Regions from separate parts of the Nonomuraea sp. LPB2021202275-12-8 genome, predicted to be linked through region 1. Evidence: riboswitches for the same ligand, from Rfam matches in the RefSeq annotation. Region 1 holds a riboswitch; each other region holds the start of a gene.
The links. A riboswitch is a leader RNA that binds a small molecule or an ion and turns the genes downstream of it on or off. The one in region 1 is predicted to bind cyclic di-AMP.
Positions count from the first base shown of each region.

Region 2: it holds a riboswitch for cyclic di-AMP, as region 1 does, so the genes downstream of both, V5E28_RS01495 (D-alanyl-D-alanine carboxypeptidase family protein) here and V5E28_RS05840 (CHAP domain-containing protein) in region 1, are expected to answer to the same signal.
Region 3: it holds a riboswitch for cyclic di-AMP, as region 1 does, so the genes downstream of both, V5E28_RS25840 (coiled-coil domain-containing protein) here and V5E28_RS05840 (CHAP domain-containing protein) in region 1, are expected to answer to the same signal.
Region 4: it holds a riboswitch for cyclic di-AMP, as region 1 does, so the genes downstream of both, V5E28_RS10015 (hypothetical protein) here and V5E28_RS05840 (CHAP domain-containing protein) in region 1, are expected to answer to the same signal.

Region 1 is NZ_JBAHWD010000002.1:430,092-432,281, forward strand. Features, by position in the region: gene V5E28_RS05835 (NAD(P)/FAD-dependent oxidoreductase) at 1-579, shown strand, start outside; cyclic di-AMP (ydaO/yuaA leader) riboswitch at 829-976, shown strand; gene V5E28_RS05840 (CHAP domain-containing protein) at 988-1,665, shown strand; gene V5E28_RS05845 (fumarylacetoacetate hydrolase family protein) at 1,801-2,190, shown strand, end outside.
Region 2 is NZ_JBAHWD010000001.1:310,839-313,028, forward strand. Features, by position in the region: gene V5E28_RS01490 (amidohydrolase family protein) at 1-268, opposite strand, end outside; gene V5E28_RS01495 (D-alanyl-D-alanine carboxypeptidase family protein) at 335-1,261, opposite strand; cyclic di-AMP (ydaO/yuaA leader) riboswitch at 1,273-1,409, opposite strand; gene V5E28_RS01500 (DUF4396 domain-containing protein) at 1,538-2,020, opposite strand; gene V5E28_RS01505 (TetR/AcrR family transcriptional regulator) at 2,121-2,190, shown strand, end outside.
Region 3 is NZ_JBAHWD010000015.1:18,747-20,936, reverse strand. Features, by position in the region: gene V5E28_RS25845 (sensor histidine kinase) at 1-235, opposite strand, end outside; gene V5E28_RS25840 (coiled-coil domain-containing protein) at 369-1,358, opposite strand; cyclic di-AMP (ydaO/yuaA leader) riboswitch at 1,364-1,500, opposite strand; gene galT (galactose-1-phosphate uridylyltransferase) at 1,567-2,190, opposite strand, start outside.
Region 4 is NZ_JBAHWD010000004.1:305,813-308,002, forward strand. Features, by position in the region: gene V5E28_RS10005 (CBS domain-containing protein) at 109-552, opposite strand; gene V5E28_RS10010 (DUF5302 domain-containing protein) at 665-865, shown strand; cyclic di-AMP (ydaO/yuaA leader) riboswitch at 1,031-1,167, shown strand; gene V5E28_RS10015 (hypothetical protein) at 1,354-2,160, shown strand.

The DNA.
Region 1 (2,190 bases):
CGGACCGTCGGCCTGGTGCCGGGGCTCGCCACGCGCCTGGAGGGCTGCACGAGGACCACGAAGATCGTCAGTTCCGCCGAGTACCCGTCCTACTTCCGCCGCTCGTCCGGGCCCGGCTGGGTCCTGGCCGGCGACGCCGGGCACTTCAAGGACCCGGTCACGGCGCAGGGGATCCGCGACGCCGTGCGGTTCGCCCGCCTGCTTGGCGAGAGCGTCGCCGGCGCCCTGGACGACCCTGCGGCGCTCGACCGCGCCACCCGGGCATGGGAGCGCTCGCGCGACGAGCAGTGCGTGCACACCTATCACTGGACGAACCTGCTCGGGCGCGGAGACGGCCTGGCGCACGTCCAGTTCGAACTGCTGCGTGCGCTGACCGAAGGGCCTGGCGGCGTGCGCCGCGTCCTCGACGTCTACTCCCGGATCCGGGACCCGCGTGAAACCCTCGCCCTGCCCGGTCTGCTCCGGGCGACCGTGCGCGCGCTCCGGCACGGCCATCGGGCACGTCCGGCGGTCCTGAGGGGCGCGCGCGACGCCCTGCTCGAACTGGCCGGGCACCGCAGGAGGCCAGAAGGCTTCTGACCGGCCGTCTCAGCTGATCCTGACGCCGGAATTCCGGGTCCGCCGGAAGGGGGCAAAGGTAAAGAATCGGGCCGCGAATGCCTATGGCACAGGGCATCCCGTTAGGGAGTCAGGGGCGTCACTTGCATCGTTCTATGCCGTTCGCTTACCTTTGAGTCATCCGCGGTGCACGCTTGGGTTTAACGATATGCCAGCGTGGCCGTTCAATCGCCGAGACCACGTCCCATCTGCGAGAACGTTCGTCCGCAGAGGCCGTGGCCGCCGAATCCGCGAAATCGCGAAACCGGGGACCCATTCATTTCTGGGGTGAATCGGTTCGCTCTCTCCTGAGCGTTCCGTAGGGCACTTCCACGCCCGAACCCGTCAGCTAACCCGGTAGGCGGCATGGAAGCAAGGAGCACCCCCAGAATGGCCAAGAACATCCTCAACCGCGCCCATATCCGGTCCAACGTCGCCCGCTTCGCTGTCGGGCTGAGTGTCGCGGCCGGAGCGGCCATCGTCGGCACGCCCGCCTTCGCGGCGGACCACCCGGCGCAGACCAACCCCGCGCAGTCCCAGAACGTCGCCGCGGCCCAGACCAAGAACACCCAGATCAGCACGCAGACCGTGCTGAAGGTGGCCGAGTCCCAGATCGGCGTGAAGGAGAACGCCGCCGGTGGCGGCACGCCGTACCACAGCTGGTACATGTCCTCCCCGCGCGCGAGCGAGACGCTGGCCCGCGACGGCGGCGGCAGCCCGCAGCTGTACGCCAACGCCCCGTGGTGCGCCATGTTCGTCTCCTGGGTCGGCGAGAAGGCCGGCGCCCGGACCTCCATGGGCTGGGACGCCTACACCGTCACCTACGCCGACTGGTTCAAGGCCAACCAGCACTGGGGCACCCAGGCCAAGCCCGGCTCGGTCGTCTTCTACGACTGGAACGGCGGCAAGAGCACCAGCGGCATCGACCACGTCGGCCTGGTCAAGCACGACAACGGCAACGGCACGATCACCACGATCGAGGGCAACACCGGCAACGGCAAGGTCGAGGAGCGAGTCCGGCCCACGTCCCAGGTCGTCGGCTACGGCTACCCCGAGTACAAGGCCTGACGCCTCCCGGCCTCACCACCATGAGGCCGACGCCCGCCGGCTGAGTAGGCTGCCGGACGTGGCGAGCCCGGCGCGGGCGCGCCGCGACCCGGACGGGCCCCGCTCGGGGCCCGCTCGCTCGACAGGAAGGCGCTCATGCACCTCGTCCGATGCTCTCGTTCCTCCCGCTGGGCGGTGCGCGCCGAGGGCGCCGATTCCGCGCTGCCCGCAGGCTTCTCGCTGGGCGAGGCGCTGTCCGCCGACCTCGGCCACTTCCGTGAGCTGCTCGACCGCGCCTCCGAGCCACTCGACGAGGTGACGCCCGCCGCGCCCGTCGACGCCGACACCGAGGTGTGGGCGGCCGGGGTCACCTACCGGCTCTCCCGCGAGGCCAGAGTCGAGGAGAGCACCGAACCCGACATCTACCAGCGGGTCTACGACGCCGAGCGGCCTGAGCTGTTCTTCAAGTCGATCGGCAGGCGGGTGCGCGGCCACGGCCAGTCCATCGGCGTGCGGCCCGACTCCACCTGGGACGTCCCCGAGCCC
Region 2 (2,190 bases), on a different contig from region 1:
CCTCGCTGGACAGCGCGGGGTGGTTCATGCCGGTCGAGGCGTCCACGGTGAAGACCACGGCGGCCAGCCGCCGCTCGCGGTAGTAGGCCGCCACCTCGTCGACGGTGGGGGTGCGGTCGTCGTCCGACCGGAAGTACTTCGCCGACGCCGCCAGCAGCTCGTCGTCCAGCGCGAAGTGCCGGCGGTCATGGTCGGTCTCGATGTGGGTGTGCATGTCGATCGCGATGACCCGGTCCAGATCGATGGCCGGCTCGTAGCGGATGGTCATGCTTGCCCATGCTCCCCGATGGGGACGCGCAGCAGAAGGACCGCGCCGAAGGGGACCGCGCCGCCGTCAGCGCTGCCTGCTGGCCGCCGCCCAGTCGAGGAGCGCCTGAGCGCTCTCGAAGCGGCGGCTGGAGCTCGTCTCCCCGAGGATGACGCCGACCAGCCGGTCGCCGTCACGGTCGGCGGCGAAGGCGAGGGTGTAGCCGGCGGCGCGGGTGTGGCCGGTCTTCACGCCGATGGCGCCCTCCGTGCCGAGCAGGCGGTTGGTGTTCTGCCACGAGTAGGCGCGGTGCTCCGCCGTCTGGGGGACGGAGTGGTAGCGGGTGGAGGTGATCTTCTTGATCGTGGCGTCGTCCAGCGCCGCCTGGGCGAGCCGCACCTGGTCGCGCGCGGTGGAGTAGCCGCCGCCGTAGGTGGGCATCCCGTCGGCGTTGACGTACAGCGTGTCCTTCATGCCGAGCTCGCGCGCGGTGGCGTTCATCTTGTCGACGAACGTGTCGACTCCCGGGCCGTACGTGCGGGCGAGCGCGTGGGCGGCGTCCGCGCCCGACGGCAGCATCAGGGCGTACAGCAGGTCCTTGACGGTGAGCCGGTCCCCGGCACGCAGGTAGGCGATCGAGGCGCCGCCCTTGGAGGCGTAGCGCACATCCGCCGGCGTGACCTCGACCTCGTCCGTCGGCTTGGCCTGCTTCAGCACGGTGTAGGCGGTCATCACCTTGGTGATGCTGGCCACCGGCCTGCGGAGGTCTGCCTGCTTGCTGAACTGGACCTGGCCGGTCGTGGCGTCGACCAGGTAGGCGGCGGGGGCGCGCACCGCCGGGGCGCTCACGGCGGACGGGACGGCGGACGGGACGGCGGGCGAGACGGCGGGCGAGACGGCGGGCACGGACTGGGGGGCGGCCTGTGCGGCGCCGGTGCCGGCGGTCACGGCGCCCGCGGCGAGGGCGGCGCCGACCAAGGCGTGACTCAGGCGGTTGGCGAGGTGCTTGGGCATGAAGGGCTTGCTCCTTGCTTCCATGCCGCCTACCGGGTTAGCTGACGGGTTCGGGCTGGAAAGTGCCCTACGGGCGCGGCGGCGTCCGATTCACCCCAAGAGATTGGGTCCCCGGCTCCGCGAGATGCGGACTAGGCGGCCGCGCGCCGGTCTGCGAGGAGACCTCGGCAGACGCGCGGTCCGGGCAATGAAAAGGCAACGAATGTGTAGACGGTTCGCTGCAGAATGCCCCAAAGATACCAAAACGGGATAAAGAGTGCAAACAGGACAGCAGGCTCAGTGATGGTAGGCGTGGATGACGGCGTGCCCCTTGCCCCTGCCCATGATCCACTTGTTGACCGGGGCGGTGACCAGGAAGGCCACCAGCAGGGAGAAGGCCAGCGCACCCCAGAACAGGGCCGAGGCGAGCCCCGCGTCCATGGCCCCGGGCACGACCAGCATCACGCCGTTGTCCACGATCTCCATCACGAGGATCGACACCGTGTCCGCGGCCAGCGCCAGCCTGATGGCGCGGCGCCAGTCCACCCCGGCCCGCCGCAGCGGGATCAGGGTGAGCAGATAGCCGAAGAAGAACGCCAGCACGACGGCCAGGGCGATGGACGGCACGGTGGCCCACCCCAGGGCCGTGGCGATCACCAGGCCGAGCACCTCCCCGATGGCGCATCCGGTGAGGCAGTGCAGCGTCGCCGAGGCGGCCATGCCCCAGGTCGCCTTCCCCGGCGCATGGTGCTCGCCGTGGCCGCCGTGGTGCTCGGACATCTCCCGCTCCTCCTGTTCGACAGACCCAATATACCCATGCAGGGTATCCGAGGCGAAGAACGCTCTTGACGAATCAAATGAACAATCTTTTAATTCGCATATGGGGCGAATCGCAGGCGTCACCGCCGCCGAGACTCGTGAGCGGCTGCTGCGCGCGGCCGCCGACGCCT
Region 3 (2,190 bases), on a different contig from region 1:
GGTAGGGGCCGAAGGTCAGCAATGCCGTCACGGTCATCGGCAGGCCGGAGCCGAGCCGGTCGCGGAACACCATCAGCCCGTACACCGTGATCAGGGCGACGACCATCGGGATGGCGATCATCCTGTGCGGCAGGGGGCCGGCGCCGGGATGGAGGAGCTGGCCGACCCTGGCCGCGAGCAGGGCAAGGAGCGAGGCCGCGACCAAGGCCCGCGCGACCTGCGGTTTCAGCTCCATATGCCCTCCATGTGCAAAATGCATACGAAGGATACGCAAGCAGGCGGTCGGTCAGCTCGCCCGGATCACGGAGTGCGCCATCCGCCGCTTCGCCGGACGCGATCTCCCGACGTGGCCCGACGCCCCGCGGGGCTCACTGCATGGAGACGTGTACGTGGTCGTAGTGGTTCTCGGTGACGCTGCCGCGGTCCGACATCGCGCTCCAGCCGGAGCCGTGGTTGATCCGCTGCTTCCAGATGACGTACTTGACGCCGAGCTTGTCGCGGTTCTGGAGGGTCCAGGCGGCGATGCTGTCGCCCAGGACGTTGTTGACGGCACTGGGCATGCTGCCGCCGGTGCTCATCATGAAGTCGCACGCCCGGCCCAGGGGGTGCTCGCCACCGCCGCCGGAACGGAAGCAGCCCACCGAGAACGGCAGCCTGAAGTTCTTCTGGATCTGCTCGCGCATCGCCCGGGTGCGGCCGGTGATGTTGTCGGCGCCTGAGGGGAGCTGGGGGGCCCAGCTGCCGTCGGAGCGGCGGCCGGTGCTGAACGGGACGAGCTCCTGCAGCTTCTTCTGGATGTCCCCGATGACGTCCTTGGCGTCGTCGCGCTGCTTGGCCACCTCGGCGGTGTCGGCGCTGATGTCGCGGGCGAGCGCCGCCGCGTCGTCGGCGGCCTTCTTCTTCTCATCGCGCGCGTCGGCCACGCCCTGCACCACGGCCGTCTGATTGGCGGTGAGCTGCTCCAGCACGGCGGCGGCGGCGCCGTCGGGCGGCATCACGATGGTCGGCAGGGGCATGCCGCCGTTCTGATAGCGCAGCGAGGCCAGCTCGGCGACGCGCCGCTGGGCCGTGGTCAGCGCCTCGTCGGCCGTGTCCAGGCGCTTCTTGGCCGCTTCGGCGGCCTTCTGGGCCTCGGCCAGCTCGACGCGCTTGAGGTTGTAGCGCTCGATGAGTTTGTCGACCTTCTGGTTCAGCGCCTTGAGCTCGGCCCGGAGCCGGCTTTCGGTGGGCTTGGGGTCCGCGGTGGTGGTCGCCGCCGCTGGGCCGGAGACGGCGGCGGAGCCGGTCGCCGGGATGAGGGCCACCGCTGCCGCGGTGATGACGCCGATGGCCAGTTGCGCGGGGGACGCTGCCGCCACGTACGGGTTCCTCTCCCTCTGCCGGCCGGGTTAGCTGACGGGTTCGGGCAAGAGAGCTCCCTGCCACCGAAGCGGCTTCACCCCAAGTGCGGTGGGTCCCCGGCTCCCGGGCAACTCGCCCGGGATTAGGCGTTACACGACGTTACGGCCGTGCTTGAAGGGATATTAGTGGTAGATCACGAGTAATGCGACTCCAACCAGAAATCAATTAGTGATCTACCTGTGATCGAAGCATGCGCGCAGCCTCTTCCGGGAGCACGTCGTTGACGAAGGCGCCCATGGCCGACTCCGATCCTGCCAGGAACTTCAGCTTGCCGGGAGCCCGCCGGATGGAGAACAGCTCCAGGTGCAGGTAGCCCAGCTCGCGGTCCTGCCGTACCGGCGCCTGGTGCCAGGCCGAGATGTACGGCATCGCGACGTCGAACAGGCCGTCGAGCGCCCGCAGGACCGAGGTGTAGAGCGGTGCGAACGCCGCACGCTCCGCCTCCGACAGCGCCGCAAGGTCCGGCACCTGCCGGTGCGGATAGAGGTGCACCTCGAACGGCCAGCGGGCGGCGGCGGGCACGAAGGCCGTCCACAGCTCGTTGGCGGCCACCACCCGGGGCCCGGCCCGCTCGGCGTCCAGCACGTCGGCGTAGAGGTTGCGGCCGGGGTGGCGCTCGGCATAACGCCTGGCGGCGCCGAGCTGCAGCCTGGTCTTGGGGGTGACGTAGGGGTAGGCGTAGATCTGGCCGTGCGGGTGGAAGATCGTGATACCGATCTCCTCGCCCCGGTTCTCGAAGCAGAAGACCTGCTCCACGCCCTCGATCGCGGACAGCTCGGCCGTGCGGTC
Region 4 (2,190 bases), on a different contig from region 1:
ATTTATAGACCTTTATCGTACGAAAAGATGATCTGTACTTTATCGGGTGGGTAAAGAGGAGCAGATGGTGCTGCGCCGAGGGCGTGCTCCGGTGCGATGAATGGCCCGCTAGCGGGGCAGCGAATGGCTCATGAGGGCCTGCAGTGTGACGCCGCCGAGGAGCCCGCCTTCGTCCACGACGGCGACCAGGGGGCTGCGGGTGCGGGCCATCAGCGCGGCCAGCTCCAGCAGGGTGGCGTCGCCGTCGGTGATGGGCAGCTCGCGTGGCTGCTCCGGCAGGCTCTCGCGCACGGTCCTCGCGCCGAGCTCCCGCATGAACACGTCGGCATGCCGCTCGTCGACCACCCTGGCCAGTGCGGGGTCGTCCTGGCAGTAGCCGGGGACGGCCAGCCGCAGCACCTGGGTGCCGGGCAGGATCGCGCGCGGCCGGCCCTCGCCGTCCACGATGATCAGGCCGGGCAGGCCCTGCTCGGCGAGCAGCCGGGCGGCCTCGATCGCCGGAGTGTCGAGCGTGACGGTGGGGAAGTCGCTGGCGAGATCGCGTGCGCGCACGGGCCCACCCTAACCGCCGGTCGATCCGGACTCGCCCGGCCGTGATCCCCGGTTTCGCGCTGTAAGGAGCGTCATGCGAAGCTGTGTATGTCCCCAACACCAGGAGGTCCTCATGGCGGAATCACAGGAGCCGGAAGTCAGCGAAACTCCCGAGGACGAGATGAAGCGCAAGTTCCGCGAGGCGCTGGAGCGCAAGCGTAACCAGGCCGCGGACTCGGGCGCGGGTGGCAGGGGCGCCGACGCTTCGAAGATCCATGGAGCACACGGGCCGGCTGCCAGCAAACGATCGTTCAGGCGCAAGAGCGGCGGCTGAATCGGGGGGTTTCGTGGGGGTACGGCATGCCGTACCCCCCTTTTTTCTTGACCTCCTAGGTAGATCTTCGCCCGATTTATGGGATTAGCTTTGCGTTTGTCCGGTTTGGTGTATAGATTGGTTTGCGTTACCAGGCAGTGACCTGGCCCTTCATCAGGAAGGGGCCGCTGCCCGGCGCCGAATCCCGCTTCACGCGGGAACCGGGGACCCAACTTCTGGGGTGAATCCGGCCGTCACGGCCGGTAGGGCATCTCCACGCCCGAACCCGTCAGCTAACCCGGTAGGCGAGATGGAGAGGACAAGCCCGCCCGTGATGTATCACCGCCACGACGTACCCCCGCCCCGCGTCACCTCGTCAGCCGCCAACTGAGCGGCGACTCCCCCTAAGACTTCTTCGCGCTCCGCGTAGCGTCCGTTCGGCCTTTGCCCGGCTACGCCCTTCAAGCGAGCGCGCTTTCCCCGTTACCTAACGAAGGATTCAGTTTTTCATGTCTGCTCGCTTCGGCATGCGTTCCATCACCATGCTCGCCGCCACCGCCGCTGCCGGCGTCCTGACCTTCGGCGCCGGCGCCGCCGCCCACGCCGACGTGGACCAGAACCAGAAGGCCCTGCTCAAGGGCTCGACCACCGCCTCCTACTTCTGGGACGACAGCTCCGGCCGCGCCGGCGACACCGGCCTGCCCGCCAGCGGCAAGCCCATGCAGAAGGGCATGGCCGCCAGCCCGAGCTGGCCGCTGCTGACCGAGGGCTACGTGGTCTACAACGGCAAGAAGATGCCGTTCTTCGTCGGTGACCGCGGCCCCGGCGTCCCCTCCAACAACGGCGTCATGCTGGACCTGGACTCCAAGACCTTCGCCGAGCTGACTGGAGGCAAGTTCAACTCCAGCACGCTGATGGTCGACAACAACGGTGGCAAGGGCCACATCAAGGTCGACTACGTCATCACCAAGTGGGGCAACGGCGTGGGCAAGAAGAACCACCCGGTGGCCTTCTCGACCGGTGCCTGGTCGCGCGTGGACCGCGACCCGGCCAAGCCGCCGCAGATCCTGGCCGAGAAGAAGGCCGGCGCCGACGACGCCAAGGTCGTCGCCGAGGCTCCCTCCGGTTCCGGCGCCTCCGTCAAGACGAGGCCGGCGGCCTTCGGCTCGGCGAACTCCGGTCCGTCGAACACCGCCGCCGCCGCGACCGAGGAGTCCAACGGTGTCTCGGGTGCGGTGCTCGCCGGTGGCCTGATCCTCGCCGGTGGCGGGGCGGTCCTGGGCCGCGAGCGCATCCGCGGGTTCCTGAAGCGCTGACGTGCTTTACGCCACAGGGACCAGAATGTA